4 regions of the Microbispora sp. NPDC004025 genome follow, and region 3 is predicted to be linked to each of the others. Evidence: riboswitches for the same ligand, from Rfam matches in the RefSeq annotation. Region 3 holds a riboswitch; each other region holds the start of a gene.
The links. Region 3 has a riboswitch for cyclic di-AMP ahead of ACWEQG_RS23175 (glycoside hydrolase family 25 protein). Riboswitches for the same ligand answer to the same signal wherever they lie in the genome.
Positions count from the first base shown of each region.

Region 1: it holds a riboswitch for cyclic di-AMP, as region 3 does, so the genes downstream of both, ACWEQG_RS04960 (CHAP domain-containing protein) here and ACWEQG_RS23175 (glycoside hydrolase family 25 protein) in region 3, are expected to answer to the same signal.
Region 2: it holds a riboswitch for cyclic di-AMP, as region 3 does, so the genes downstream of both, ACWEQG_RS19185 (NlpC/P60 family protein) here and ACWEQG_RS23175 (glycoside hydrolase family 25 protein) in region 3, are expected to answer to the same signal.
Region 4: it holds a riboswitch for cyclic di-AMP, as region 3 does, so the genes downstream of both, ACWEQG_RS26860 (CHAP domain-containing protein) here and ACWEQG_RS23175 (glycoside hydrolase family 25 protein) in region 3, are expected to answer to the same signal.

Region 1 covers NZ_JBSGHN010000002.1:111,160-118,568, forward strand. Annotated here, with positions in the region: gene ACWEQG_RS04935 (zinc-binding dehydrogenase) at 1-644, shown strand, start outside; gene ACWEQG_RS04940 (DNA alkylation repair protein) at 680-1,366, shown strand; gene ACWEQG_RS04945 (IclR family transcriptional regulator domain-containing protein) at 1,407-2,207, opposite strand; gene ACWEQG_RS04950 (extracellular catalytic domain type 1 short-chain-length polyhydroxyalkanoate depolymerase) at 2,497-3,732, shown strand; gene ACWEQG_RS04955 (DUF305 domain-containing protein) at 3,986-4,612, shown strand; gene ACWEQG_RS04960 (CHAP domain-containing protein) at 4,646-5,254, opposite strand; cyclic di-AMP (ydaO/yuaA leader) riboswitch at 5,604-5,746, opposite strand; gene ACWEQG_RS04965 (GNAT family N-acetyltransferase) at 5,971-6,723, opposite strand; gene ACWEQG_RS04970 (SPW repeat protein) at 7,113-7,409, opposite strand, start outside.
Region 2 covers NZ_JBSGHN010000007.1:614-8,022, forward strand. Annotated here, with positions in the region: gene ACWEQG_RS19170 (histone-like nucleoid-structuring protein Lsr2) at 20-364, opposite strand; gene ACWEQG_RS19175 (RDD family protein) at 1,661-3,001, opposite strand; gene ACWEQG_RS19180 (amino-acid N-acetyltransferase) at 3,150-3,701, opposite strand; cyclic di-AMP (ydaO/yuaA leader) riboswitch at 4,092-4,244, shown strand; gene ACWEQG_RS19185 (NlpC/P60 family protein) at 4,397-5,356, shown strand; gene ACWEQG_RS19190 (LuxR family transcriptional regulator) at 5,565-5,813, opposite strand; gene ACWEQG_RS19195 (zinc-binding dehydrogenase) at 6,125-7,048, shown strand; gene lysS (lysine--tRNA ligase) at 7,210-7,409, opposite strand, start outside.
Region 3 covers NZ_JBSGHN010000009.1:223,757-231,165, forward strand. Annotated here, with positions in the region: gene dmpG (4-hydroxy-2-oxovalerate aldolase) at 1-840, shown strand, start outside; gene ACWEQG_RS23160 (acyl-CoA dehydrogenase family protein) at 849-2,033, shown strand; gene ACWEQG_RS23165 (oxygenase MpaB family protein) at 2,080-3,525, opposite strand; gene uppS (polyprenyl diphosphate synthase) at 3,522-4,238, opposite strand; cyclic di-AMP (ydaO/yuaA leader) riboswitch at 4,557-4,700, shown strand; gene ACWEQG_RS23175 (glycoside hydrolase family 25 protein) at 4,713-5,435, shown strand; gene secD (protein translocase subunit SecD) at 5,510-7,409, opposite strand, start outside.
Region 4 covers NZ_JBSGHN010000012.1:89,192-96,600, forward strand. Annotated here, with positions in the region: gene ACWEQG_RS26845 (ATP-binding cassette domain-containing protein) at 1-1,611, shown strand, start outside; gene ACWEQG_RS26850 (alpha/beta fold hydrolase) at 1,758-2,654, shown strand; gene ACWEQG_RS26855 (MerR family transcriptional regulator) at 2,677-3,480, shown strand; gene ACWEQG_RS26860 (CHAP domain-containing protein) at 3,562-4,233, opposite strand; cyclic di-AMP (ydaO/yuaA leader) riboswitch at 4,248-4,381, opposite strand; gene ACWEQG_RS26865 (sensor histidine kinase) at 4,564-5,751, opposite strand; gene ACWEQG_RS26870 (response regulator transcription factor) at 5,748-6,401, opposite strand; gene ACWEQG_RS26875 (hypothetical protein) at 6,554-7,105, shown strand; gene ACWEQG_RS26880 (efflux RND transporter periplasmic adaptor subunit) at 7,102-7,409, shown strand, end outside.

The DNA.
Region 1 (7,409 bases), on a different contig from region 3:
CGGTCGCGGTCGCCGCGCTCGGGCTCTCGGCCGTCGCCGCGCACATGGCGCTGACCTGGCGCGGCGAGCTCGCCCCCGGCGAACAGGTGGTGGTGCTCGGCGCGGGCGGCGTGGTCGGGCAGGCCGCCGTACGGATCGCGCGGATCGCCGGCGCCCGCAGGGTCGTGGCGGGCGCCCGCTCCCCCGCCGCCGCGGCACGCGCCCGGCAGGCGGGCGCGGACGCCGTGGTGGCGCTCGACACCGGTGACGTCGCCACGCTGGCGGCCCGCTTCGCCGAGGCGTGCGACGGGCCCGCCGACCTCGTGCTCGACCCGCTCTTCGGCGCGCCCGCGGCCGCCGCGGCGCGCGCCCTGCGGCCCGGGGGCCGATGGGTCAACCTCGGCTCCTCGGCGGACGAGACCTGCCCGATCGACTCCTCCACGCTGCGCGGCAGGTCGCTGCGGCTGCTGGGATACACCAACAACGAGCTGACCCCGGAGCAGCGGGCCGCCTCGATCGTGTTCGTGGCCGAGCAGTCCGTGGCCGGGCGGCTGTCCGTCGCCCACGAGCGCGTGCCGCTGGAGGACGCCGCGGCCGCCTGGGAGCGCCAGACCGCCGGCACCGCCTCGGGCAGGATAGTCCTCATCCCCGGCGGGGCTCGCTGAGGACTGATCGCGTACGTGACGGACGGGAGGCCGAGATGGCCGGGACGACGGTGACCGAGACGACCGTGGCCGAGGTGATGACCGAGCTCGCCGGACTCGAGGACCCCAAGGCCCGCGAGGTCAACGAGAGACACGGCGACGATCACGGTGTCAACCTCGGCAAGCTGCGCGCGCTCGCGAAGCGGCTGAAGACGCAGCACGAACTCGCCCGCGCGCTCTGGGAGACCGACGACACGGCGGCGCGGCTGCTGGCGCTCCTGATCTGCCGTCCGAAGGCGTTCGAGCGTGACGAGTTGGACGCCATGCTGCGCGGGGCGCGCTCGCCCAAGGTGCACGACTGGCTCGTGAACTACGTGGTGAAGAAGAACCCGCACGCCGAAGAGCTGCGCCTGGCCTGGTCCGCCGACCCGGATCCGGTGGTCGCGAGCGCGGGCTGGGCACTTACCACCGAACGCGTGGCGAAGAAGCCCGAGGGCCTCGACCTCGCAGGGCTGCTCGACGTCGTCGAGGCGGAGATGAAGAACGCGCCGGATCGCCTGCAATGGGCGATGAACCACTGCCTGGCCCAGATCGGGATCGAGCACCCCGAGCACCGCGCCCGTGCGATCGACATCGGTGAGCGCCTGGAGGTGCTCAAGGACTACCCGACATCCCCGGGCTGCACGTCTCCGTTCGCGCCGGTCTGGATCACCGAGATGGTGCGCCGGCAGCACGGCGAGTAAGGAAGGTCTCCCGCGCAGGCCCCTGCCGCGACTCCCTCGGCTAGGAGGCCGTGACCTGCGGGACCGACTCGTAGAGCGCCCAGTCGGCGCTGATCGCCCCGGCCGTCGTGAGCAGCAGGGGCAGGTGCTCCCCGGTGAGCCTGTCCAGCGAGGTCTCGGCGGCGTGGCTGTTCACGTTGACCGCCGCGATGACCTTGCCCGAGCCGTCGCGCAGCGGCGCGGCCACCGACCGGATCCCGAGGGCGAGCTGCTCGTCGGTCAGCGCCCAGCCCTTCGCCCGCACCTCGCGCAGCATCGCGTCGCGCTCCTGCCGGCCGGGCCGCCACCGCGGCTCGATGCCCGACCGGCTCGGCTCGGCCAGCACCCGCTCCAGCTCGTCCGGCGGCAGCGCGGCGAGCAGCACCTTGCCCAGGGACGTCTGCAGCGCCGGGAACCGCGTCCCGATCTGCACCGAGAGGGCGACGATCTTCGGTACGGCCACCCGGGCGACGTACACGATGTCGGACCCGTCGAGCTGGGCGATCGACGACGACTCGCGCGTCTGGGCGACCAGCCGTTCCAGATGCGGCCGGGCGACCTCCCACAGCCCGGTCGAGCGGACGTAGGAGACGCCGAGCTCGAGCACCCGCGGGGTGAGGGCGAAGCCGCCCTGCTCCGGCCGGGCGTACCCCAGCTCCTGCAGCGTGAGCAGGATGCGCCGCGCGGTCGGCCGGGCCAGGCCGGTCGCGGCCGCCACCTCGGTCAGGGACATGACCGGGCGGCCCGGCTGGAACGCCCTGATGACATCGAGGCCGCGCGCCAGCGCCTCGATGAAGTCAGGTCCGGTGTCGCCTCGTGCCATGAACGCCTCTTCCGCCCGAACTCGCCGAGTCAACTCTAGACCCTGTCCACTCGTCTCCGTCCGCCTGACGGCGCGAGGAACAGTCCGGGATGCCCAGGCTCACCCGCTGTGACGTGACGGCGGGCAGTGGAGGCCTCTGACATGACCGCTGAGCGGACCTATGTCCGCTCCGATGGCGGACGCCATGACAGCGTGGCGAAAAGTGTGCCCGGCGAACATGTCCGGGCGCTCACCGGCGTTCTACCGTGCCCGGAAAGGCTCGGTGAGCCCGGTCTTCCGAGGAGTCGCCATGGTCACCCCCCTCCCCACCCGGCCGCCGCGAGCGGTCGCCGCCGTCGCCGTCCTCCTTCTCGTCCTGGCCGGCCTGCTCGGCGCGGGCGCCCCACCCGCGCGCGCCGCGTCACTGGCCCAGGTCGCGTCGTTCGGCTCCAATCCCGGCAACCTCGCGATGTACGCCTACCGTCCCGACGGCCTGCCCGGCGGCCGGCCGCTCGTGGTGCTCCTGCACGGCTGCACGCAGAACGCGAGCGGCTACTTCGCCGACTCGGGCTGGCGCGAGTACGCCGACCGGTGGGGCTTCGCCCTCGTGCTGCCGCAGACGAGCAGCGCCAACAACGCGTCCAGCTGCTTCAACTGGTTCCAGACCGGCGACACCACCAGGGGGCAGGGCGAGGCCGCGTCCATCCGGGCCATGGTGGCGTACGCGGTCGCCGCCTACGGGACCGACCCCGCGCGGGTCTACGTGTCCGGGCTGTCGGCGGGCGGGGCGATGTCCGCCGTCATGCTGGCGACCTACCCGGACGTCTTCGCCGCCGGGTCGATCGCGGCCGGTCTCGCGTACCGCTGCGCGAGCAACCTGACCGAGGCGTCCGGCTGCCAGTACGGCCCGGCGAGCAGGACCCCGCAGCAGTGGGGTGACCTGGTCCGGAACGCCTATCCCGGCTACGCGGGGCCGTATCCCCGGGTGGCCGTCTGGCAGGGCCAGGCGGACTACACGGTCGTCCCCGCCAACGGGAGGCAGCTGCGCGACCAGTGGGCGAACGTGCGGGGCGTCTCCCCCGCCCCCACCGCCACACGGTCGCTCACCGGCGGCGCCACGCTCACCGTGTACGGCGACGACGACGTCCGCCTCTACGAGATCGGCGGCATGGGTCACGGCCTCCCCGTCGATCCCGGCGGCGCCCCCGACCAGTGCGGCGCCACCGCGGCGTACTTCCTCGACACGATCTGCTCGGCCTACCACGACGCCCGGTTCTTCGGCCTGGACGGCGGCGCCCAGCCCAGCCCCAGTCCCAGTCCCAGTCCCAGTGCCAGCCCCAGCCCCTCGCCCGGCGGCACGCCGGCCGGGACGTGCGTACGGGCGAGCAACTACGCCCACACCACGGCGGGACGGGCCTACCAGTCCGGCGGCCACACCTACGCCAAGGGGTCGAACGACGCGATGGGCCTGTGGAACACGTTCACCGTCCACGCGCTCCGGCAGACCGGCCCGGATCACTGGGTGCTCGCCGACGGCCAGTGCTGACCCGCCGCCTTCCGAGGGGACCGCGTGGCCCCCGCGACCGCCAGGAGGCCCGGGAGGCATGATCGGCATCCGGCCGGGCACGTCTCCCGGGGCGGACGGCGGGGGCGTCGCGTCCGGGCACGGCGGAGGTTTCGCGGGCGGCAGGCCCCGCGGCTTCCGGCGTGCCACGGCGGGTCGGGCCGCCACCGCGGGCCGGGCCGTCGCCCCGTTCCGGCCCGGTCGCCGTGTCCGGACGAATACGGAGGTGGTTGCGATGAGCGGACGCGTACTGCCCTCGGCCCTGCTGGCGGCCGCTCTGCTGAGCGGCACGGGCGGGTACGGCACCGCGGCCTTCGCCGGCACGCCGGCCCCGCCCGCCGCACTGGCCGCCGCCCCGGCCGCCACACTGGCCGCCGCCCCGGCCGCCACGACGCCGGCGGCCGGCCACAACGAGCAGGACGTCATGTTCGCCCGGATGATGATCCCGCACCATCGTCAGGCGGTGGAGATGTCGAAGCTGGCCGGCAGCCGGGCGGCCGACGCCCGGGTCAGGCGGCTCGCCGAGCGGATCGAGGCCGCCCAGGCTGCCGAGATCCGCACGATGAGCGGCTGGCTCACCGCCTGGGGCGAGCGGGCGCCCGACGAGAGCGCCGCGCCGGCCCACCACGCCATGCCCGGCATGATGTCCCCCGAGGACATGCGGCGCCTCGAGGGACTGTCCGGGCGGGCCTTCGACCGGGCCTTCCTCACCATGATGATCCGGCACCACGAGGGCGCCGTCAGCATGGCCAGGGACGAACTGCGCGGCGGAGCGTACGAGCCGGCCCGGCGGATGGCGGCGTCCGTCGTCTCCGGCCAGTCGGCCGAGATCACGGAGATGAAGCGCCTCCTCCAGCAGTGACGGCCCGCTCGTCCGGGACGCGGCCGGCGGAGGTCAGCGGGTGCGGCGCCTGCGGTGCCGTCCGACGGAGGGCGCCGCCGCGGCCCTGAACCGGAGCCCGGTCACGGCGGTGGAGACCACCGCGAAGAGCAGACCGGCCGGCAGGACGGCGTCGCCCGGCGACCACACGACGTCGGGAGACTGCCCCTGTTGCGCCGCCATGTTCCTGGTGGTGGGCCCGGCCGGACCCTGGACGCTCGCGTTCACCGCGGCCACGGGCTGGACCGTCACCGTCGCCTTCGGCGTCGGCTTGACCTTGCGCGGCAGGCCGTACCCGACGATCTTGTTCTTGTCGCGCACCTTGCGCTTCAGCCAGACGCCGTCGACGTTGCCCTCGATCGTGTGGACCTTCCCGCCCACGACCTTCTCGACCACGCCGACGTGGTCGATGTCGCGGACGTTCTTGGTTCCCGACCAGTCGAAGAAGACCACCGCGCCCGGCTCGGGCTTGTCGCTCCAGGCGTGCTGCTTCTTGAACCACTTGGCATGCCGCGTGGTCAGCGCGAACTCGCCGACGTGGTCCTGCACCCCGGCCCGGTTCGCCGCCCAGGAGACGAACATGTCGCACCAGGGGGCGGTCTTGAAGTCGGGGTCCTTGGCCACGTTGTCGGCGTACCACTCGCCGAACTTCGTATGTTTTCCCGCTCGTTCGCGGTAGCCCAGTTCCGGGCGGACGGCGTCGAGCAGTTGCCGAGCTATGGGATCGCTGGAAATCGGAGGCTCCTCATGGCGCGCTTTAAGACATGACGAACCGGCCCACCGGGCGTGACGGCACGACGGCATGGCCGTACGAGGGCACGGCCCTCCGGCGGGGCGGAATCAGAAACGGGAGATGTGGCAGCCCGTCACGGGCGCGCCATCACCCCGGAAGCCTGGAGACGTTCCAGGGCGGGCAAGCGGTCCGTCGATGCGACGCGGACCGGATCGGCAGGTGGAGCCGACACTCCACGCGCTCTCCTCTCCTTGGCCGCCTACCGGGTTAGCTGACGGGTTCGGGCCAGGAGTAGCCCTACCGGATGGTCCGGATTCACCCCGAGAGACATGGGTCCCCGGTTCCCGGGATGGATGACGTCCGGGATTCGGCGGTCGCCGGTCGTCCTCGGGTTGAGGACCGCACACCGGCGCGACACGGGAAGCATAGTAGATAACAAGTAAGACACGGTCCAAAAACCGGCAAATGACCCGATTCGGGCCGCCGCCGCGCGACACTTCCGCTGGTCCTCGCGGTCGCGGCCCGTCCTCGGTGAGATACGCCACACAGCCGTACGGCACCCGCCGCCGGCCGGACGATCCCTGGCCGGCGACCGGTCCCGGACGGGTCACTCCGCGAGCGACATGTACAGGCGGGTGCCCGACGGCCGGTAGCCGACGCGTTCGTAGACGCGCCGCGACCCCTCGCCGCCGTACTCGAGCCACACCGACCGCGCGCCACGGGTGAACATCTCGGCGGTCAGCGCGGCGGTGACCGCGGCGGCGACGCCCCGGCCGCGGAAGGCCGGGCGCGTGCCGACACCGGCGAGTTCCGACGTGCCGACGGCGGGGGCGGAGCAGGTGGCCGCGCCGGCGCACCCGCCGTCCCGCGCCCGGACGAACCGCACCGCCCCGCCGCTCTCCTGCAGGCGGCGCAGCCGGGCCGCGCCCTCCGGTGAGGCGGCGAACTCGGCGCCGAACGCCTCGGACAGAGCGGCGTCGATCGACAGGTAGTCCTGGTCCGCGACCGGCGTCTCCACCAGGGGACCGCCGTCCCTTCGCGGCGTCAGCGTGTCCGGGGTGCAGACGAGGTAGTCGTGCACCGCCTCCACGCCGAAGCCCGCCCGGGCGAGCGCCGGCTCCACGCCGGGCGCGGCGTCCGGCGCGAACTCGAGCCGGGGCTTGAGCCCGCGATCGCGGAACGCCCCGACCAGCGCCGCGACGTCCCGCGCGGACGGCCGGGCTCCGGGCAGGGGGGTTGCGTAGTTGACGTGCGGGCTGCGGGTGTCGGGATCGATCCCGACGACGAAGCCGCCGGTCTCGACGACCTCGGGGCGGCGGCGAAGGTTGGCCACGGCAAAGCTCTGGACATCGATGTCCACGGTGATTGAACCTCACGTCGATGACGAAGTGGAGCGCGCTCCCGCCACGTCGAGCGGGCGATGAGCCGCGCGGGGGGCCGTCCCCATCGGGGGACGCGGACGGTGCGCGGAGCACCGCGGCGTCGGGCCGCCGTGAAACGGTGACGGCACTGCCCGCGCCGGTGCCGCCGGGTGGCGGACCGCTCAGTGCCGACGGCGGCCGCTGCGGGTCGCCGAAGCCATGGCCTCAGTCCTTCGTCTGTACGCGTGCTGTGAAGCGGTCGCACTCTCCCACGCGTCCGCGCACGGCCGCAACCGCTTATCCCCCGCCCCTTTCGCGCGGCCGGCCAGGACGCGTACGCGGGCCCGACGACGTCAGGGACGGGTACGCGGCCTGGCCTCGTTCGCGGCTACCACTGGCCGCCCGGTGCGCCGACTCCCCGTCGCCGGCCGCCGCGCTCGTGCTGCCGGTAGTTGGCCGCGAACGCCAGCGCGCCGAGGCCGAACAGGAAGATGATCGCCCCGGTGACCACGTTGTCCCAGATGGTCGCGGTGGTGGCCGGCTGTCCGCGGATCACCCACGGCGCGATGATCGTCCAGGCGCCCAGCACCGGCAGCACCCAGCTCACGCCGTACGTGCGGCCGAACGCCGACGCGCAGCTCAGCGCGAGCGCCGCGACCGTCAGCCCGATGATCAGGTTGTTGAT
Region 2 (7,409 bases), on a different contig from region 3:
GCGATCTTAGGGACACGACCTAGTGCGCGTCCTCGTACGCCTGGACGATCGAGGCGGCAATACGGCCGCGCTCACTCACGGGGTGTCCGTGAGCCTTCGCCCAGGCGCGGATCTCCGCACTCTTCTCGCGGGTCATGGCTCGCTGGCCCCCGCCGCCCGCACCACGACGGCGCCCACGGGCCTGCCCGCTGTCCGCGCGCCGCGCGCTGCTGACGAAAGGCGACAGGGCCTCGCGAAGCCGCTTCGCGTTGCCGTCGCTCAGGTCAATCTCATATGACGTGCCGTCAATCGCGAAGGTGACCGTCTCATTGGCCTCGCCGCCATCGAGATCGTCGATGAGAATCACCTGCGTGTGCTTGGCCATCCGGCAATCCTTTCGCAGCCCATAGTTTGATTCGTCAGCCAAACATATACCCGGTTTCCCCTGGCTGACAATTCAAGATTGCGGATTCTCAGGAACCTCTGAGTCCGGTGACTTCTCGCGTGGCTCCCGTGCCGTGCGGAGACCCGCCGCGTCGGAACGTACCAACTTTACGATGCCGTAGACGACCGCGCCGGCGACGACCACGGAAGGTATCAAGGCGGACAATACCTCTGTCATTCTGCCTCGCTCGTGCCGGGGGTGTCATTAGGTGCACCCGAGGAAATTCCGAGGACGTGGCAAGGTCACCGGCCTCTTGCCGGGCCGGGCACCCTGATACGACCATAGCGCCGGGAGGGACCGGACGCGCCTTCCGGGGTGCCCCAGGAGGGCCCGGGTAATCCCCCGTCTCTCCAGCGGCCTTACCGGATGCACTCGAAATCGTACCCAGAATGCCGACCCGGGCGGTCACCGCTCCCCGGCGTCCCTCCGTTTCACCGCTTGCGCACTTCCCGTACGAGGACGGGCGGCGGTAGCGGCACTCCCCGGGGTTCGGTGAGGCCCGAGCCGTAAGGGCAGGTGAGGGGCCTTGTGGCCAGGCCGGGCAGTCGCGGCCCGACAAGCGCGAAGCCGCAAACACGCTCGTGAAAAAGGCCGGCCGGAGGACGTACGGCCGTTGAAGAGCTCGGGCGAAACGAGGAGCGACGTCTCGGCGCCGGATCTTCACAAGGAGCCCCCGCCCCCTTCTCGTACGGCGCGCACGCCTTGGCGAGATATACGCGCAAGCAGATCGTCACAGCCCGGAAGCCTCGTAAAAAGAGAGGACCGGCCGGTTCCACCAAGATCGACAAGCGGCGGCATGAAGATCGAATAAAGGAGCGGGGCACAATCACGTGGACGGTCCGGGCGGCCGGGCGGCCGACTTTCGCACGGCCAAACGGTCCCCGCATTCCGCGGGCGGCCTCCGCGACCGGGTAGAGCGGTGTGCATCCGGAGCGCCATAAGGGCCCCTGCGGCTCCATACTGCCCCATAAGCGCCCCTGACGGTTCCTTAAGCCGCCCGTGGACCGATATGGCCCGGACGGGGACGGCGAGGGCCGGGCTTAAGGATTGGCGCCGGGGGCGGTCTCGCGGTCATTGGGGGCACCTCTCGGGACGGTGAACCCAAGCATGGCATGCCCGGGCGGCCCCGTACGGTTTTTCCCGCACAGCCGGATGGGCGCCTGGTACCGGCGGCGCCAAAGCGGCCATAGAAAAAGGGGCCGATGGTCCGTTCCATCGGCCCCCCCCCAACGGTCGTTACCTGACCTTGACCACCACGGTCTTGGCGACCTTGTCATGCAACGCCTGCTGCAACGGCCTGTCCCAAAGCAGCCACAGGATATTCAGCAACGAGAAGATGCCCGCCAGGTACGTGACGAAGGGAATCCAGCGCACCAACTGCGGACCCCACATCACGATTGCGCGCTTACCGGCCGTGTCGACGGCGAGGCCGCCGTCGAGGGTTCCGCCGATCGATACGACCTTGATGCCCATCGCGATCTTTCCGAGCGTCTGCCCGCGCTGGCGCAGCATGACGAACTCGTAACCGACCATGACGATGCCGGCCAGGATCGCCGTGAGCAGTTCCGCCAGGAAGTAACCGCCTCCCGGGGTGATCGTCCCGTTCGCGATGTCAACGCTCGGGTTGGTGATGATGATCGCCGCGATCACGACCGAGATGATCCCGAAGGGGATGCCGACGACCACGCCGTCGATGATGCGGGCGACGAGGCGCTGCCACCACTCCGCGAGCGGCGCCGGGGCGCCGGGCGGGATCGGCCCCGCGGCCGCGTACGGCTGGCCGTAGGCGGGCTGGGCGTAGCCCTGCTGGCCGTACTGCTGGGCGCCGTAAGCCTGCTGCTGACCGTAGCCCTGCTGCTGGCCGTACCCCGGCTGGCCGTACTGCTGCTGACCGTAGTCCTGCGAGGCGGCCTGCTGGGCGCCGTAGCCCTGCTGACCGTACTGCTGCTGGCCGTAGCCGCCCTGCTGCTGACTCTGCTGGGCGCCGTAGCCCTGCTGGCCGTACTGCTGCTGGGCGCCGTACCCCTGCTGCTGACCGTGCTGCTGACCGTAGTCCTGCGAGGCGGCCTGCTGGCCGTACCCCTGCTGGGGTCCGGTCTGGCCGTAGCCCTGCTGCTGGCCCTGCTGGGCGCCGTAGCCCTGCTGGCCGTACTGCTGCTGGGCGCCGTACCCCTGCTGCTGACCGTAGCCCTGCTGCGGGGTCTGCTGGCCGTACCCCTGCTGGGGCCCGGTTTGACCGTAGCCCTGCTGCGGGCCCGTCTGGCCGTAGCCCTGCTGGCCGTACTGCTGCTGGGCGGCCTGCTGGCCGTACCCCTGCTGGGGTCCGGTCTGGCCGTAGCCCTGCTGCTGGCCCTGCTGGGCCCCGTAGCCCTGCTGCTGGCCGTAGCCGCCCTGGGCGGCGTCGTAGCCGGGCGGCTGCTGCGGGCCCGTGTTCTGCCCCGTGTGGCGGTAGTTGACGACCGTCACGTCAGGGTCGTAGTCCTGGGCCTGTCTGTCCGTGCCGTACCCGGGGTGCGATGACGGCGGTGGCGTTCCGTCCGACTCGTCCTGGGGGTACGGCGGCTGTCCGGTGCTCACCGTGTCACCTCGTTTCGAAGACGCATGCGCCGCACGTCCGTAGCACACGCTGATATTGCCAAAAGTAGCGACAGGCGTAACAACAGTCACCTTTGCGGACACTGACAATTCGCGTCAAGATCATTATCTGCCGGGACGTGAACGGCGGTCAATGGCGGTCGAGGTGCAGCAACATCCGGGTGTTCCCCAGAGTGTTCGGCTTGACGTGCTCCAGATCCAGGAACTCGGCGACACCCTCGTCGTACGACGCGAGCAGTTCCGCGTACACCTCGGGAGAGACCGGTGTGCCCTGAATGGGCCGGAAGCCGTGCCGGGCGAAGAACTCGACCGCGAACGTGAGGCAGAAGACCCTCCGCACGCCGAGGTCCCGGGCGGTCTCGATGAGCGCGGCGACGATCCGGTGACCGATGCCCCCACCACGCACCACGGGGTCCACGGCGACGGTCCTGATCTCGGCGAGGTCCTCCCACAGCACGTGCAACGCGCCGCAGCCGACGACCTGCCCGCCCACCTCCGCGACCCAGAACTCCTGCACGTCCTCGTACAGCGTCACCGTGCTCTTCTTGAGCAGACGGGGGCCGACGCCCGAGTACGCGTCGACGAGGCGCCGGATCGCCCGGACGTCCGGCGTCCTGGCCCGGCGCACCGTCACGGCCGTGGCACCCGAACCACTGGATGTCTGCGCGGCGACCTGCTCCATGAGCGGTCAGCCTAGCCGGACGGAATCCGATCCCTCATAGTCGGCGCGAAGGACCTCCACGGATAACGGTCATTCCCAAACACCACGCCCGACATGAGGCCTGACCCTGTGTAGCCGTCAGGATACGGATGGACGCCCAGCCGGCCCGCGAGACCGCGATCCGGTTCGTCCCACTTTTTCCGGCAGTCCGCACGGCACATCCACCACCTCGAATCGCTCCAAACACAGGTGAACGCGGATGTATCCCCATTGAGCCCGTGACCCAGCTGTGATCGTTTGGTTGTCAAACGTAGACGGGTTTCGGAGTTCTGGTTGAGCAAGAACTCGCCGTGCACTATCGTCCAGCGACGATGCCGGTCATCGTGAGCGCTCACGGCGGCCGGGCGCCGAATCTTCGAAGCACCGAGTGCGGAGGGGAGCCGGGGACCCAACTGCAGGATCAGGATCGGTTCGGTCTAGATCGTCAAGGGGTGAATCCACCAAGGTAGGGCTACTCCGGCCCGAACCCGTCAGCTAACCCGGTAGGCGCTCAGTAGTGCCCCGCCACATGGCCGTGCTCCACGACACACGGCCTGCCGCGGGGCACATGTGGGAGAGGAGCTCGGTTGCGCACGCGTGGAGGACGGCCGGCGGGCAGGCACGCCCGCCACCGACGGTCCGGATCCGGCACGGCCGGTCCGGGTGCCATCCGCCGATTGGCGTTCGTCGGCGTCGCGCTCACCGCGATCACGTTCGGCGCCCCGGTGGTCCGCGCCACCGCCGACCCCAAGCCGAGCCTCAAGGAGCTCACGGAGCAGGTCGAGAGCCTCTACACCGAGATCGAGAGCCTCACCGAGCAGTACAACGGCGAGCGCGTGCGGCTTAAGGCGGCCGAGCGGTCCGCCGAGCTCGCCAAGAAGAACCTCGCCAAGAGCGAGGCCGAGCTGGAGGTCCGCCGGCAGAAGGCCAACGCCCTCGCGCAGCACTCCTACATGACCAACGGGCTCGGCAACGCGCTCGTGCTCATCGACAGCGACGCCGACCCGCAGAAGTACCTGAGCCAGGCCTCCACGACGTACGCGCTGGAGCTGCAGGAGAGCCAGGAGGTCGCCGAGGTCACCAAGGCCATGGACGCCGCCTCGCGGGCCAGGGAAAGCGCGGCGGCCCGGCAGACCGAGGTCAAGAAGCTGCTCGCCGGCCTCGACTCGCGCCGCGACAAGATCAACGCGCTGATCAAGAAGACCGAGAGCAGCCTCTACCGGCAGGTCGCCCGCACGATCGGCAGCCAGACGCGCAGCCGGATGTCGTTCCCGATCGTGGGCGACGGCAAGGCCGCCCAGGCGGCCCGCTGGGCCCTCAGGCAGCAGCTCAAACCGTACGTGTGGGGCGCCGAGGGCCCGAACTCCTTCGACTGCTCGGGCCTGGTCATGGCGGCCTACCAGTCCGTCGGCATCAGCCTGCCCCACTACACGGGCAACCAGTGGACGGCCGGCACCCACATCTCCCGTGACCAGCTCCGCCCCGGCGACCTGGTGTTCTTCTACTCCGACCTGCACCACGTGGGCATCTACATCGGCGGCGGTTACATGATCCACGCGCCGCGCACGGGAGACGTCATCCACATCGCGAAGATCGCCGGACGGCCGTTCGCGGGAGCGGTGCGCGTCGCCGACTGAGCGGGGCCGCCGGGACAGCGCGCCGCGAGAGCGCGAGCCGGAGCGCACGCCGGCTGAACCGCGCCGCGAGACCGCGCGAGCCGGAGCGCACGCCGGCCGAGCCGCGCCGCGAAAGAGCGCACGCCGGTTGAGCCGCCGCTTGGACGGCTCCGCCGGCGTCGCCGCTTTCTCCGGCGCCCTTCCCGACCTCGTGCGCTCCGGAACGCGGTCAGATGAGGCGGCGTCGTGCCGCCCAGGCGACTGCCTCGATCGCCGTCGCGACGCCGATGCGGTCGCAGATGCCCCGCAGCCGCCGCCGCACGGTGCGTCCGCTGACGTCGAGACTGCGGCCCACGCGGTCTGCGGTCACGCCCTTGGCCAGCTCCGCGAGAAGAAGTAAGTCCTCATCGGTGAGACCGGCACGATCAAAGTCCGAGGCGAGACTGTCACCTCGGTAGACGACCTCGGGAACACCCATCGTCCGCCCTCCCCCACGACGATGATTCGTCGGCCCACCCTCCAGGGACGGTAAACGCCTGCCGCGAAGGTCGTCAAGGTCGAAAGCCGACCGGCCGGTCGTACGCCTTCCGGGGCGCCTCGGCAGCCTCCGCCCGATCGCTTCCGGCGGCACTCGGAGATTTCACCCAGGCACGTGAGCCGGCAGTCGGGTTCGGACCGGCACCGAGGGTGATTACACCTTTCCTCCGCCTTACTTACGCACTTACAGGTGCCTACTAACCGAAGGAGAGTAACTCCCCCTACGCTCGCTGCCAGGTGGAAGGAGGACACATGAGAACACTGGTGGCACAGGACGGTGCCGTACGGGTGGTCGAGACGCCCGATCCCGAGCCGGGGCCGGGCCAGGTGCGGATCAGGGTGGAGGCGGCCGCCGTCAACCCGATCGACCTCATCACCGCCTCGGGCGCCCTGCCCGATTACGGCCTCACGCCCCGTCTGGAGGCGTACGCGCTGGGCTGGGACGTGGCGGGCGTGGTCGACCGGGCCGGAGCGGGCGTGACGGCCCTACGCTCCGGTGAGCGCGTCATCGGGCTGTCGGACCGGCTGACCGACCGGCCCAAAGCCCAGTCGGACCTGGTGGTGCTGGACGAGACGGCCGTCGCGCCGGCGCCCGCCGGGGTGGCCGCGCCCGAGGCGTCGACACTGCCGCTGAACGCGCTCACCGCCGTCCAGGCGCTCGACCTCGCCGGGCTCGACAAGGGCGAGACCCTGCTCGTCACGGGCGCGGCCGGGGGCCTCGGCGGCTACCTCGTGGAGCTGGCCACGGCGCGGGGGATCAGGGTCGCCGCGGTCTCCGCGCCCGGCGACGAGCCGCTCGTGCGGGGCTTCGGCGCGGAGTGGTTCATACCGAGGGGCGCCGACCTGGCCGCGACCGTCAGGGCCGTCGTTCCCGGCGGCGTGGACAGCGTGGTGGACGCGGCGGTCGCCGGCCTGCCCGCGCTGGACGCCGTGCGCAACGGGGGCGCGTTCGTCGCCGTCGCCGCCGGGCAGGCCCCGCTCCCGTTGCGCGGCATCCGGGTCTCGACGGTGTTCGTCCGCGCCGACGCGGACCAGCTCTTCGACGTGACGAAGCTGGCCGAGGCCGGACTGCTGACCACGCGGGTCGCCGGCACCTATCCCCTGGAGCGGGCGGCCGAGGCGTACGAACGCCTGCGCGGGGGTGGCCTGCGCGGCCGGCTGGTCCTGCTGCCCTGAAATTCCGGTGCCCTGGCGTGCCGGTGCCCCGACGCCGCCGGACCGGCGCGCGGACGGGAACGGGTCCGGTACGACCGCGGGCCGGACGGCGATGCCGTCCGGCCCGCGGCGCCGGCTAATCGGCGGTGCGGCCCGCCCCCGGGACATGAGACACGGCGCGCTCAGGCACGACCGAGCAGCTCACGCACCCGGTCGCGGCCCACCGCCAGCAGCAGCGTGGGCAGGCGCGGGCCGGTGTCGCGGCCGACGAGCAGGCGGTAGAGCAGGGCGAAGAAGGCCCGCTGGGCCGCCTTCAGCTCGGGCGTTGCCGCCTTGGCGTCCATGTCGAGCCCGGCCTGCACCTTCGGCACGCCGTACACGA
Region 3 (7,409 bases):
TACGGGTTCAGCCACACGCCCGAGCAGGAGCTCATCAAGGCCGCGGTCGCCACGGCCAGGCGGGCGAAGATCGCGTTCCTGATGCTGCCCGGCGTCGGTCTCAAGGACGACATCCGCGAGGCCGCCGACAACGGCGCGAGCATCTGCAGGATCGCCACCCACTGCACCGAGGCCGACGTCTCGGTCCAGCACTTCGGGCTGGCCAGGGAGCTCGGCCTGGAGACGGTCGGCTTCCTGATGATGTCGCACAGTCAGCCGCCGGAGGTCCTGGCCGGCCAGGCCAGGATCATGGCCGACGCCGGCTGCCAGTGCGTCTACGTCGTCGACTCGGCCGGGGCGCTGATCATGGAGCGGACGAGCGACCGCGTCGCCGCGCTCGTGGCCGAGCTGGGGGACGACGCCCAGGTCGGCTTCCACGGCCACGAGAACCTCGGGCTCGGGGTGGCCAACTCGATCCTCGCCGTACGGGCCGGGGCCAAGCAGATCGACGGCTCGGTGCGGCGGTTCGGCGCCGGCGCGGGCAACACGCCGCTGGAGGCCTTCGCCGCCGTCACCGACAAGCTCGGTATCCGCACGGGCATCGACACCCTCAAGATCATCGACGCCGCCGAGGACGTGGTCCGCCCGATCATGGACGGCGAGTGCCTGCTCGACCGGCTGACCCTGACCATGGGCTACGCCGGGGTCTACTCCAGCTTCCTCAAGCACGCCGACCGTCAGGCGAGGACGTACGGCGTGTCCGGCGCCGAGATCCTCATGGAGGCCGGGCGCCGCAAGCTGATCGGCGGTCAGGAAGACCAGCTCATCGAAATCGCAGTCGCCCTCGCGGCGAAGAAGTGAGAACAGCCATGGCCAACCCGGTACTCGAAGCGATCACCCAGCGCGCCGAGGAGATCAGCGCCCTCGGCCCCTCCAATGAGACCCTGTGCCGGCTGGACGACCAGGCCGCCAAGGTGCTGCGCGAAGCGGGGGTCATCCGCATGCTCCAGCCGAAGATCCACGGCGGCTTCGAGTTCCACCCCCGCGACTACGCCGAGACGATCATGAAGCTGGCGAGCCTCGACGGCTCGACCGGCTGGGTCGCGGGAGTCGTGGGCGTGCATCCGTGGGAGATGGCCTTCGCCGACCCGCGGGTCCAGCAGGAGGTCTGGGGCGAGAACCAGGACACGTGGATCGCCTCGCCGTACGCGCCGATGGGCATCGCCCGGCCCGTCGACGGCGGCTACGTCTTCAACGGCCGCTGGCAGTTCTCCTCGGGCACCGACCACTGCGACTGGATCTTCCTCGGCGGCATGCTCGGCGACGCCGAGGGCAGGATGGCCCAGCCGCCGGCCTCGCTGCACCTCATCCTGCCGCGGTCGGACTACGAGATCGTCGAGGACTCCTGGAACGTCGTCGGCCTGCGCGGCACCGGCAGCAAGGACATCATCGTCACGGACGCGTTCGTCCCCGGCTACCGGACGATCCCGTACAACAAGGTCGTGGACGGCAGCCAGGCCAAGGAGGCCGGGCTGACCAACCCGCTCTACCACATGCCGTTCTCCGCGGCGTTCCCGCTCGGGATCACCGCCGCGGTCGTCGGCATCGCCGAGGGCGCGCTCGCGCACCACATGGCGTACCAGCGGAGCCGCGTGCAGATCACCGGCACCAGGATCAAGGACGACCCGTACGTCCTGTACGCGATCAGCGAGGCGGCGGCCGAGATCGCGGCGGCGCGCTCGGCGCTGCTCGACAACGCCTCGCGGATGTACGACATCGTGGCCTCCGGCCGCGAGGTGACCTTCGACGAGCGGGCCGTGGGCCGCCGCACCCAGGTCCAGGCGGCCTGGCGCGCGGTACGGGCGATGGACGAGATCGTGGCGCGGTCGGGCGGCAACGCGATGCGGGCGGACAACCCGATCCAGCGCTTCTGGCGGGACGCGCACGTCGGGCTGGCCCACGCGATCCACGTGCCCGGCTCGGTCTTCCACGTCACCGCGCTGACGCAACTCGGCATCGAGCCGCCGCACGGCCCGATGCGCTCGATGATCTGAGGAGTGCCGGATCTGAGAGTGCCGGTTCCCGCCGGAGGCGGCGCCGTCAGGTCTGGGCGAACATCTGGTCGTAGACCCCGGAGTGCCGGCGGCCGGCCATGAAGTCCAGGAACCGGCGGACGAACTCGGCCCGGGTCAGTCGCTCGCCGGCGTCGCCGTCGCCCGGGTCCTGATCGAAGGCGGTCCGGAAGAGAGCGCGGTACTCCTGGGCGTCGATGACCTGGTCGTCGTCCGTGTCCGTCACGTCGAACAGGACCTCGGCGATCCTGATGAGGGCGGAGCCGGCCATGGCGGCCGCCGCCGCGCCGTACTCGTCGCCGGTGATGCGTCCGTCGCCGTCGGTGTCGAGCTCCTTCTGCAGCTCACGCCACCAGTCGGCGAAGGCGGCGAACAGGCGGTCCTCGTCCTGGGTGTCCAGGTCCAGACGGGTGGCGATCTCCCGCGCCATCGCGGCGAGGTCGGGCCAGCGGAGGTGGCCGTCGCCGGTCTGGTCGAGGACCTCGGAGAAGAACCGTGAGGCGGAGCGCACCGCCGAGTCGCCGGCGGCCGACGTCTCCTGACCGGGCGTGAGGAGGCGCAGGAGCGCCCCGGCTTTCGCCACGCCACGGCGTAGCCCCGCCAGCGCCTCGCCGCCCCGCTGCGGCGCGTAGCCCGGGTCGAGCATGGTCATGACCGTGTCGAGCCGGGTCCACGACTCCGGCAGCAGCCGCGTCGCGAGACTCGTGGACAGGCAGGTGGCGTGCATGAGCGTGCGCGTGCCGGGGACCTCGGCGAGCCCCAGCCGTGCGCGGAGCGACTCGGGCAGCGTCGCCACGATGATCGCGCTGGCCGTCGGCCCGGCGATGGCCCTGCCCGCCGCCCACACGGCGGGCCGGTCGCGGAGCAGAGGGGGCGCGGGTACCTGCGCGAACAGGCGGTCGAGGACGACGTGGACCGCTTCGGTGTTCTCCAGCCGCTCCTCGACGACGGTCGAGTAGTAGCGCCAGAACTCCCGCACCGTGGGCGGAAGCTTGCCGCCGTAGGGGTCCATCAGTGCGAGGAACGCCTGGAACTCGGCGTACAGCCGGTCCAGGGCGGGGCCGTCGAGGGACTCGCCGCTCAGCCGGCCAATGGTGACCGCGGATTCGAACAGCGTCGCCACCACCCAGGCGCGTGCCTCGGGATCGGCGGCGTTGAACGGGCGGTTCTCGGCGTCGGTGCCGGTGATGCGCGCGTGCAGGCGGTTGAGCCGGGCCGCCTCCCGCTGGCGCACCCGGATGTCGGGGTCGACCATCCGCTGCGCGCTGAGCACGGTGTTGCGCAGGCGCCGCCACGGGTGCGCGACGAAGGTCGAGTTGGCGATCAGCGCGGCGCCGATCTGCGGGTGCGCGGCCTCCAGGACGATGGCCCGGGTCGCCACCAGCCCCCAGCGTGTCTGGCGGGTCAACCGGTGGAGCATCGATCCCGGGCCGAGCGGATCGGCGTCGGCTCCGGCGGGTGCGGCGTCGCTCATCGACATTCCTTTCCTGTCAGGGCCGGTTCCTGTACCCCGCCGAACCGGCGGTCGCGCCGCCGGTAGGTCTCCAGGCATTCCCAGAAGTGCCCGGCGCGGAAGTCCGGCCACAGCACCCGGGGGAAGACCCATTCGGCGTAGGCCACCTGCCACAGCATGAAGTTGGATATCCGCTGTTCTCCGGAGGTGCGGATGACCAGGTCCACCTCCGGCATGTCGGGGTGGGGCAGACGGCGGGCGAAGCTTTCCTCGGTGACCTGCTCGGGCGGCACCCCGTCGCGGATCAGCGACCGGGCGGCCTCGACGATGTCGCGGCGGCCGCCGTGGTCGAACGCCACCGTCAACGTCATCCGCCGGTTGTCGCGGGTCAGCGCCGTCAGATCGGCGATGTCACGGGCCAGCGCGGGCGGGATCCGCGGATCGGCGACGCCGAGGAACCGGCAGCGGATCCCGCGTGTGTGCAAAGACAAGGCGTGTTTGCGGATGGCGCGGCGAACCAGCCGGAGCAGGTCGTCGACCTCGGCGGCCGGGCGCCGCCAGTTCTCCGTGGAGAAGGCGTACAGGCTCAACCACCCGACGCCGGCGGTGTGGGCCGCCTCGATGACATCGATCACGGCGGCCTCCGCCGCCCGATGCCCCTCGATGCGGGACAGCGACCGCTGCGCGGCCCACCGCCCGTTCCCGTCCATCACGCACGCCACGTGATGAGGCACGCCTCTCACATCGCCCGCCTCGAGAAGGAGTACATGGTCACTTCCGTCGTTCGCCGCCGTCCCCGGCCCTGGTGCGGGGGGGAGGGAGGAGAGTGATCTCTCCGGAGACGGACTCTTTCACAATCCGTGAGGCGATGAATACTAACCGTCAGTATCGGTGATCCTTACCTCGCCTGTCGCCGCAGGTAAAGACGTGTTTTGTCCCGTTTACACCAATCTGATGGTGTGTGTACCTTTAGGGCACACGGTTTGGGGTAGCGACCGCCCTCCGGCGCCGCATCCCTTGCCGTGTCGTTGCCCGGTCCGCGCGGTCCCGTGACCGTGCGGCCGCCGAATCCGCGATCAGCGGAGCCGGGGACCCACTTCTCTTCGGGGTGAATCGGGAGCAGCCCCAGATGCGCCCGTAGGGCACTTCCTGCCCGAACCCGTCAGCTAACCCGGTAGGCGGCATGGAAGCAAGGAGTCAGCCCCGACATGTCCACCCACCGCCTCTCCCTCGATCGCCGGCCCTCCGGCCGGCGCCTGCGCTCCGCCCTCGCGGCGGCGACCCTCGCGGTCTCGGCCGCCACGGCCGGCGTCACGGCGGCCGTCGCCCTGCCCGGCCCGGCCTACGCCAACCCGCACACGTACGGCCAGGACGTCTCCGGCTACGAGGCCGACCACGACTGGATGAACAGCCGCGCGCAGTTCGGCTTCATCAAGGCGACCGAGGGCACGTCCTGGGTCGACTCGTCCTTCCCCCGGCACTGGCGTGAGCTGGACAAGAAGGGCATCGTCCGCGGCGTCTACCACTACGGTCATCCCAAGAACGACCCCATCGCCGAGGCCGACCACTTCCTCGACGTGGTGAGCTCGCAGCCGGGCAAGCCCGGCGACATCCTGGTGCTCGACCTGGAGACCAGCGACGGCCAGTCGGTCGAGCACGTCAACGAGTGGGCCAAGGCCTGGCTGGAGTACGTGACGGCCAAGACCGGGACGAAGCCGATGTTCTACAGCGGCTGGAACTTCGCCGACAAGTACGGCCGCGGCCTCGGCGACTACCCGCTCTGGGTGGCCCACTACAGCAAGGCTCCGGGCGACATCACGCCGCCCGCCGACTGGAAGGCCTGGGCGATCCACCAGTACACCGACTCGCCCATCGACCAGAACGTCTCCGCGCTGACGCCCGCCCAGTTGCGCGCGCTCGGCCGCCAGTAGCCGCACGACCCAGCCGCACGACCCAGCCGCACGGCCCCCGGGGCGGGACGCCCGCCCCCGGGGGCCGTTCCGGCTCAGACCACCGCGCCGGAGCCGTCGCGCCGCGCGGGCTTGACCCGCGGTGCGGCGGGAGCCGGCGGCGGCTGGCTGGAGCGCCGCTCCAGCGCGATCGCCACCGGCCCGGCCACGAACGACGACGACAGCGTGCCCACGACGATGCCGATCAGCAGGGCGACGGCGAAGTCCCGCAGCGAGTCTCCGCCGAACACCGCCAGAGCCGCCAGGATGAACAGCGCCCCGAGCCCGGTGTTCACCGTGCGGGGTGCGGTCTGCAGGATCGCGGCGTTCACCACCCGGCCGAACGGCTCGCCGCGCCGCATCGGCCACAGCTCGCGCACCCGGTCGAACAGCACGACCTTGTCGTTGACCGAGTAACCGATGATCGTCAGCATCGCGGCCAGGAACACCCCGTCGATCGGCTTGCTCAGCCAGGCGAACGTGCCGACGACGACGGCCGCGTCCACGAACAGCGCCGCCACGGCCGCCGTGCCGAACGTCCACCGGAACCGGAACGCCAGGTAGGCGAGCTGCGCGGCGAGCGCGACGGCGAGCGCGATGAGCGCGTTGCGGCGCAGTTCCTCGCCCAGGCTCGGCCCGATGAGCTCGTCACGCTGCTTGGTGACCTCGCCCACGCTCCGGTCCAGCGCCTCCTCCACGCGGACCACGTCGTCCGCGCTGATCTGCCCGGTGCGCACCGAGATCGCGTCGTCCGACCGTTGCACGACGGCCGAGGGGAACCCGGCGTCCGCCACCGCCTGCCTGGCCGCCGTGACGTCGACCGGCCTGCTCGTGCCGAACTCCACGATCCGGCCGCCGGTGAACTCGACGCCGTAGTTCAGGCCGCGGGTGACCAGCCCCGCCCCGGCGAGCACGAGCAGCCCGGCCGCGACGGCGAGCCACAGCCGCCTGCCCCGCATCAGATCCGGGTCGCGCCGGGTCAGCCAGGTCCTGACCCGGCCGATCGAGCCGATGCCGGACGCCCGGGGGCCGATCCTGCCGATCAGGGCGGTGGCGAGCACCCGGGTGATCAGCATGGCCGAGACCAGCGAGGCCAGCACGCCGATGGCCAGGGTCACGCCGAAGCCCTTCACCGGGCCCGAGGCCAGCCAGAACAGCAACCCGGCGGCGAGCAGGGTGGTGATGTTGGAGTCGGCGATCGCGCTCCAGGCGTTCTTGAAGCCGCGTTCGAGGGCCGCCTTGAGGCCTCGGCGGGGCGCCTCGCCGTACTCCTCCCTGGCCCGTTCGAAGACCAGCACGTTGGCGTCCACCGCCATGCCGATCGCCAGGACGAACCCGGCCAGGCCGGGCAGTGTGAGCGTGGCCCCCATGGCCACGAGCCCGGCGTACGAGATCAGGCCGTAGCAGGCGAGCGCGACCGCGGCCAGCACGCCCACCAGGCGGTAGACGACGCCGATGAACAGCGCGGTCAGGATCACCCCGACGATGCCGGCCTTGGCGCTCGCCGCGATGGCGTCGGCGCCGAGGGTCGGGCCGACCGTGCGCTGCTCGACCAGTTCCAGCGGCACCGGGAGCGAACCGCCCTTGACCAGCACCGCGAGGTTCTGCGCCTCCTGGGCGGTGAAGGACCCGGTGATCTGCGTGGTGCCGCCGGGGATCCCCGCCTCGCAGGCGATCGACTCGTCCACCTGCGGCGAGGAGATGATCTCGTTGTCGAGGACGATGGCGACGCGGCGCTTGTGGTCGCCGGGAGGCGCGCAGGCCGCCGTCCCGGTCAGCTCCCGCCAGGGTCCGGGCTCCTTGAAGTCGATCGTGACGAACCAGCCGGGCCCCATCTGGGGGTCGGTGCGGGCGGCGGCGTCGGTGACGCCGGCCCCGCTGAGCGCGACCGGCCCGAGCTTCAGCTTCTGGCCGCTCTCGTCGGCGATCGCGTCCTTGTCACCGGCCTCCGCGGGG
Region 4 (7,409 bases), on a different contig from region 3:
AACCTCACCTACGAGGGCCTGATCCCGCGGATCCAGAAGTCGATGCTGTCCAAGGACAAGGAGGCGCTGCAGCCGCACGTCCGGGCGTTCGTGGAGCGTGCGGTCGCGTTCATGACCTGCCCCGAGTGTGAGGGCACCCGGCTCAACGAGGGCGCCCGGTCCTCCAAGATCAAGGGGATCAGCATCGCCGACGCCTGCGCGATGCAGATCAGCGACCTGGCCGTCTGGGTCCGCGGCCTCGACGAGCCGTCGGTCGCGCCGCTGCTGTCCACGTTGCGGCAGCTCCTCGACTCGTTCGTGGAGATCGGGCTGGGCTACCTGTCGCTCGACCGGGCGTCGGGCACGCTGTCGGGCGGCGAGGCGCAGCGGGTCAAGATGATCCGCCACCTCGGCTCCTCGCTCACCGACATCACCTACGTCTTCGACGAGCCCACGACCGGCCTGCACCCCCATGACATCCAGCGGATGAACGACCTGCTGCTGCGGCTGCGGGACAAGGGCAACACGGTGCTGGTCGTGGAGCACAAGCCAGAGATGATCGCCATCGCCGACCACGTCGTCGACCTCGGCCCCGGCGCCGGCACGGCGGGCGGCACCGTCTGCTTCGAGGGGACCGTCGAGGGCCTGCGGACCAGTGGCACCGTCACCGGCCGTCACTTCGACGACCGGGCCGCCCTGAAGGAGACGGTGCGCACGCCCACCGGCACGCTGCAGATCCGCGGCGCGAAAGCCAACAACCTGCGCGACGTCGACGTCGACATCCCGCTCGGAGCGCTCGTCGTGGTCACCGGAGTCGCCGGTTCCGGCAAGAGCTCGCTCATCCACGGGTCGATCCCGGCCGGCGCGGGGGTGGTGTCGGTCGACCAGGGCGGCATCCGCGGCTCGCGGCGGAGCAACCCGGCGACGTACACCGGGCTGCTCGACCCGATCCGTAAGGCGTTCGCGAAGGCGAACGGCGTGAAGCCGGCGCTGTTCAGCGCCAACTCCGAGGGTGCCTGCCCCACCTGCAACGGCGCCGGTGTCGTCTACACCGACCTCGCGATGATGGCCGGCGTCTCCACCACATGTGAGGAGTGCGAGGGGAAGCGGTTCCAGGCATCGGTGCTGGAGCACCACCTCGGGGGGCGCGACATCAGCGAGGTGCTCGCGATGCCGGTGACCGAGGCCCAGGAGTTCTTCGGCTCCGGCGAGGCGCGCACCCCGGCCGCGCGTGCCATCCTCGACCGGCTCGCCGACGTCGGGCTCGGCTACATCACCCTCGGCCAGCCGCTGACCACGCTGTCCGGCGGCGAGCGGCAGCGGCTCAAGCTGGCCACCCACATGGCCGACAAGGGCGGGATCTACGTCCTCGACGAGCCGACCGCCGGCCTTCACCTCGCCGACGTCGAGCAGCTGCTCGGGCTGCTGGACCGGCTGGTCGACGCCGGCAAGTCGGTCATCGTCATCGAGCACCACCAGGCGGTGATGGCGCACGCCGACTGGATCATCGACCTCGGCCCCGGCGCGGGTCACGACGGCGGCCGGATCGTCTTCGAGGGCACCCCGGCCGACCTCGTCGCCGCCCGCTCCACCCTCACCGGCCAGCACCTCGCGGCCTACGTCGGCGCCTGACCCGGCCCACCCGCGCGGGCGTACGGGCAGGGCCCGTCGCCCTCGGCCCCTGCCCATCGGAGCAGGGGCCGGCGGTGACCACGGGCGGGCGTCACGTCGCCGCGCCGCTTGACCCTGACGCTGGGTCAATCTCTCAGCATGGGGGCATGACCACGAAAACCGGTGCGACCGAGGTCGCCGGACTGCGGACGTCGTACGGCGAGCACGACGATGGAGAGCGGGCCGAGAGGGGCGACAGGACGACGCGGCATTTCACGATCCACCACGACGGCGTCACGATCCCGGTGTCCCGTGACGGCCGGGGACGACCGCTGGTCCTGTGCCCCGGTCTGAACTCGACACAGGCCGACCTGCAGGAGCTGGCCGAGCTGCTGCGGCACGACCACGAGGTGGTGACATTCGACCTGCGCGGCCACGGCCTCGCCTCGGCCGCCGACCGGTACTCCTTCGAAGCCTTCCTCGGCGATCTCGCCGCGGTGATGGCGGAGCTGGGAAACCTCGGCCTGTCCGCGGCGCCCGTGCTGGTGGGCTACTCGCTGGGCGCTGACCTGGCCGTGCACTACGCCTCCGAGCATCCCGGCGCCGTCGCCGAGCTCGTGCTCATCGACGGGGCGAACCCGGTGTCCGAACCGTTCATCACCGAGGCCGTCCTGCCGGAGTTCCGCGCCATGTGGGAGGATCTGTCGGCGCGGCAGGAGGCCGAGCGGGGCACTGCCCGTCAGGTGTCGCTCACCGCCCGGGAGATTGTCGACCTGAACCTCGAGATCGACGTGATTCGGTCCGAGATCCTCGACCGATACGAAGAGATCGACCGGCCCATCACAATGATCATGTCGACCTCGATGGCCGGCGAGAGCGGCGAAGGGCACGCGCCGCGGTTCAACCGGATCTGGCGTGCAGGCGTCGAGCGGCTTGTCCGAGAGCACCCGCACGTCACCACCACATGGCTCGACGCCGACCATCGGCTGGTCTTCACCCATGCCCCGCGGATCGCCCAGATCATTCGTGGTACGGAAGGCCCACCCGGCCAGGCGACATCGTGAGCGACTCCTGGAGACCGGTCTGATGCTGACCATCGGCGAGCTGGCGTCCTACGCCGGAGTGACGGTGCGCGCGGTGCGTCACTACCACGCCAAGGGACTGCTGCCGGAGCCGGAGCGCGACCCCTCCGGCTACCGCAGATACGACGCCGGCGCCGTGATCGAGCTGATCAGAATCCGGACCCTCGCCGAGGCCGGGGTTCCGCTGGCGCGGGTGCGGGAGCTGCTGCGGGCCGGTGAGGAGGAGTTCGCCGCGGCGGTCGCGGAGATCGACGGGCGCCTGCGAGCGGAGATCCGGGAGCGGCAACGGCATCGCGAGCGGATCGCCCGGCTCGCCTCCGGGGACGGCCTGGCGCTCCCCTCGGAGGTGGTCGAGTATCTCGACCGGCTGCGGGCGCTCGGCGTCGACGAGCGGATCGTCCAGGCCGAGCGTGACGGCTGGATCCCGCTGGCCGCGCACTCACCCGCGCGAGTCGCGGAGTGGATGGCGCGCAAGCGTGAGCAGATCGGTGACCCGCTGCTCGCCGGCTTCTACCTCACCCTGAGTCAGGCTCTCGACCGAGCCGACGACGACCCGCGGCTGGTCGAGCTGGCCGACGAGCTGGCCGCTTACATCACGCGGATGGCCGACGAGCGCGGCGAGGACTATGTCGACGACACCGACATCGAGTCACCGCTCGTCACGCTCATGGACACGCTGGCGTTCGACACCGTGCCGCCGGCGCGTCGGCTGATCGAGCTGCTGAGGCAGCGGGGCTGGACCGGCTGGACCAAGCTCGAGCGCGTGGCCCCCAGGCCGGACGCGCCGCGTGAGCGGCCGACGACGTGAGCGTTCGCGCCGGACGCCCGCGGCGGCGGGAGGTACGGCGAAGCGCGCCGGGATGACCGGCGCGCTTCGGGGCGTCGGCCGTCAGGCGGCGGCGGTCGCTTCGCCCGGGTACATCGGGTAGCCGTACCCGACCACCTGCCAGGTGTTACGGGTGCGGGTCTCGACGGCGCCGTTGCCGGTGTTGCCCTCGATGGTCCGGATGGTGCCGTCGCCGTTGTCCTTGACGACGAAGCCGACGTGCACGACGTCGTCGATGTTCTTGCTGCCGTTCCAGTTGAAGAACACCACCGCGCCCGGCTTGGGCGTCCGGCCCCAGCGGCCGTGGTCGGCGAACCAGTTGGCGTGCTCGACGGTGTAGGCGTCGGAGCCCATGACCGGCCCGATGCCGAGCTGGTGGCCGACCCAGGAGACGAACATGTCACACCAGGGCGCGTTCAGGTAGCCCTTCAGGGTGCCTCCGTCGCGGGCGAGGGTCTCCTGGGCGCGGGGAGTGGTCATGTACCACTGCTGGAACTTCGTCCCGCCGCCGTAGGCGTTCTCACTGATCCCGACCTGGCTCTTGGCCAGGTTCAGCACGTCGGTGGCGCTGACCTTGGGCAGGGTCTTGGCGATCTCGGCCATGGACTGCGCGGCCGCCGGGCCCTTGCCGGTGGCGGGGTTGTCGGCGTGCGCGGCCGGTGCCGCGACAAGCACGGCCGAGGCGAGGGCGGTGCTCGCGAGGGCGGCGCGGACGCAGGTGTTGAGGACGTGCATGGTGGGGCGGACTCCCTTACTTCCATGCCGCCTACCGGGTTAGCTGACGGGTTCGGGCTGGAAGGCGCCCTACGGCAGGCATGCCGATTCACCCCAGGAGAGGTGGGTCCCCGGCTCCGCGCGGACGCGGACTCGGCGGCCGGGCGGCAAGCCGGGATCGGCCGGCCGCGTCGGTCTGAGGAGGGCTTCTTGACCATTGAATGAGCAAGTGCGCCCTGAGCTGCCTAAAAGGTAATAGACCAGGTCAAACCGGTCAAGTTAGAACAACTCGGATTTTACTCTCGAGTAGGGAGAGACCGGGCGACAGTGGGTACGGCACTCCGGATGTGATCAGCTCTGAGCCGCTCCGGGCAGGCGTACGGTCACCGTCAGGCCGCCCGCCGGCCGGGCGTCCGCCTCCGCCGTGCCGCCGTGCGCCACCGCGATGGCCCGGACGATGGACAGGCCCAGCCCCGCCCCCCGGGCGGAGCGGACGCGGTCGCCCCCGAGCCGGCGGAACGGCTCGAACAGGTCGTCCACCTCGTACGGCGGGACCGCAGGCCCGGTGTTCTCCACCGTCACGCTCACCCCGGTCTCGTCCTCCCGCAGCCGGACCCAGACCTCCCCGTCCCGCACGTTGTACTTGATCGCGTTCTCCAGCAGGTTGATAAGGCAGCGCTCCAGCAGGAGCGGATCGCCGTACGCGACCGCCCGGCGCAGGTCCTCGTGGACGACCACCTTCCCGCGGCGCGGCTGCAGGTCGATCTGCTCCATCGCCGTACGGACGACCTGCCGCAGGTCGACCGGCCTGCGGGCGGTGAGTTCCTGCTCCGACTGGGCCAGCATGAGCAGGCCCTCGATGAGCCGTTCGTGCCGGGCGTTGGTGCCGAGCAGCGCCCGGGCCAGCGCCTTGAGGTCCTCCGACGCCGCCGGCTCCTCCAGCGACACCTCCAGCACCGTACGGTTGACCGCGAGCGGGGTGCGCAGCTCGTGGGAGGCGTTGGCGATGAACCGGCGCTGGGCGTCGAACACCCGGTGCAGCCGGTCGAGCATCGCGTCGAAGGTGTCCGCGAGCCGTTTGACCTCGTCCTGGGGGCCGCTCAGGGCGATCCGCTCGTGCAGCGTGCTCTCCGACAGCCGCTGCGCGGTCTCGGTCACCCGCTCCAGCGGGCGCAGCGCGCGGTCGGCGACCAGGTATCCCAGCAGCACCGCGACGGCCCCGACTAGGATCATGACGATCAGCGACGACCCGAGGACGTCGCTCAGCACGCCGGCCGCCCCCTGCTCGACATCGGTACGCACCCGCTGCGCGAGCATGTCGGCGCCGGGCAGCGCGCCGCCCGGAGCGGCGTCGGGGGTGCCCCCGCCGGTCACCTTCGACGCCACCGCCACCACGAACCGCTGGTTGAGCGCCCGAGCCGTCAGCAGGTGGGTGAACCACAGCAGCACCGACCCCGCCACGAAGAACAGCCCGCCGTACAGCAGGGTGAGCCGCATGCGCAGGCCGAGCCTGCCCCAGAAGAACAGGGCACGCGTCACAGCCGGTACCCCCGGCCCGGCACGTTCTCGATCACGGCAGGGGCGCCCAGCTTGCGGCGCAGCGAGGTGATCGTGACGCGCAGCACGCCCGTCCCGGCGTCGGAGTGCTCGTCCCACACGTTCGCCCGCAGCCGCGCCGAGGTGACCAGGTCGCCGCCCGCCCGCATCAGCTCGTGCAGCACGTCGAACTCCCTGCGGCCCAGCGCCACCTGACACCCGTCCCGCACGACCGTACGGCGGGCGGGGTCGAGCCGGATCCCGGCCCGCTCCAGCACGGGCGGCACCGCACGGGACGAGCGCCGGGCCAGCGCCCGGACCCGGGCCACCAGCTCGGCGAACGCGAACGGCTTGACGAGGTAATCGTCGGCGCCCAGGGACAGGCCCCCGACCCGGTCTCTGATCCGCCCGGCCGCGGTCAGCATGAGGATGCGGCTCGCCCCGCCCGCGCCGATCAGCTCCCGGCAGACCTCGTCCCCGTGCACGTCGGGCAGGTCGCGGTCCAGCACGACCACGTCGTAGTCGACGTAGGCGGTCAGTTCCAGCGCCTCCCGCCCGTCGTAGGCCACGTCCACGGCGATCGCGTGCAGCCGCAGCCCCCGGGCGACCGCGTCGGCCAGCTGTTCCTCGTCCTCGACCACGAGCACCCGCATCCCAACCTCCCGCTCGGCTCCGAGACTGACGCACGAGGTGTTAGCCGCGGATAAGCACGGACGAGCCGATCTCGCTTATCCGCGTTTAGCACCGCCTCCGCTGAAGTTGGGCCGCGTCCCGGGCGAACGTCCCGGGAGAGGAGGAGCGACTCATGCGCGTACGACCGCCACGTGCCCTGGCACCGGCCCTCGGGCTCGCGCCGGCACTGGCATTGGCACTGGCATCGGCACTGGCACTGGCCGCCTGCGGCGCGGCCCCCACCGGCGACGGGGTCGCCAGTGCCGGCGGCGCCGCCTCCACCGCGAAGGCGAAGCCGTCCGCGCGGGGCCCGGCCGACCTGCAGGAGGCCCAGCTGAAGTTCGCCCAGTGCATGCGCGAGCACGGCGTGGACATGCCCGACCCCGGCCCCGACGGCCGCGTCCGCATCACCGGCAAGAAGGGCGAGGAGGCCACGATGCGCAAGGCCATGCAGGCCTGCGAGCACTTCATGAAGGACGCGGTCGGCGACAAGCTCGGCGGCGACGATCCCAAGGTGCGCGACCGCATGGTCAAGTTCGCCCAGTGCATGCGCGAGCACGGGGTCGACGTCCCCGACCCGGCGCCCGGGCAGGGACTCCAGATCAAACTCAAGCCGGGTCAGGAGAAGGCGATGGACGAGGCGCAGAAGGCCTGCGAGGAGTTCGCCCCGGGGAGGAACGGGTGAGGACGAGCCTGGTGATCGCGGGCGCGGGCGTCCTCGCACTGGCCGCGGGAACGGTCGTCGCCGTGGCGGGCGGCGACGGCGCCGGCGCGGCCGAGCCGTCCCCGCCTCCGGTCCCCGCCACCGCGCCGATCACCCGCCAGGACCTGGTCGACACCAAGACCGTCGAGGGGGCGCTGACCTACTCGGGTGAGCGGCGGGTCAGCACCGACGCCTCCGGCACCGTGACCTGGGCGCCCGCCGAGGGCGCGGTCGTCCGGCGCGGCCGCCCGCTGCTCAGGGTCGACCGCAGGCCGGTCGTGCTCAT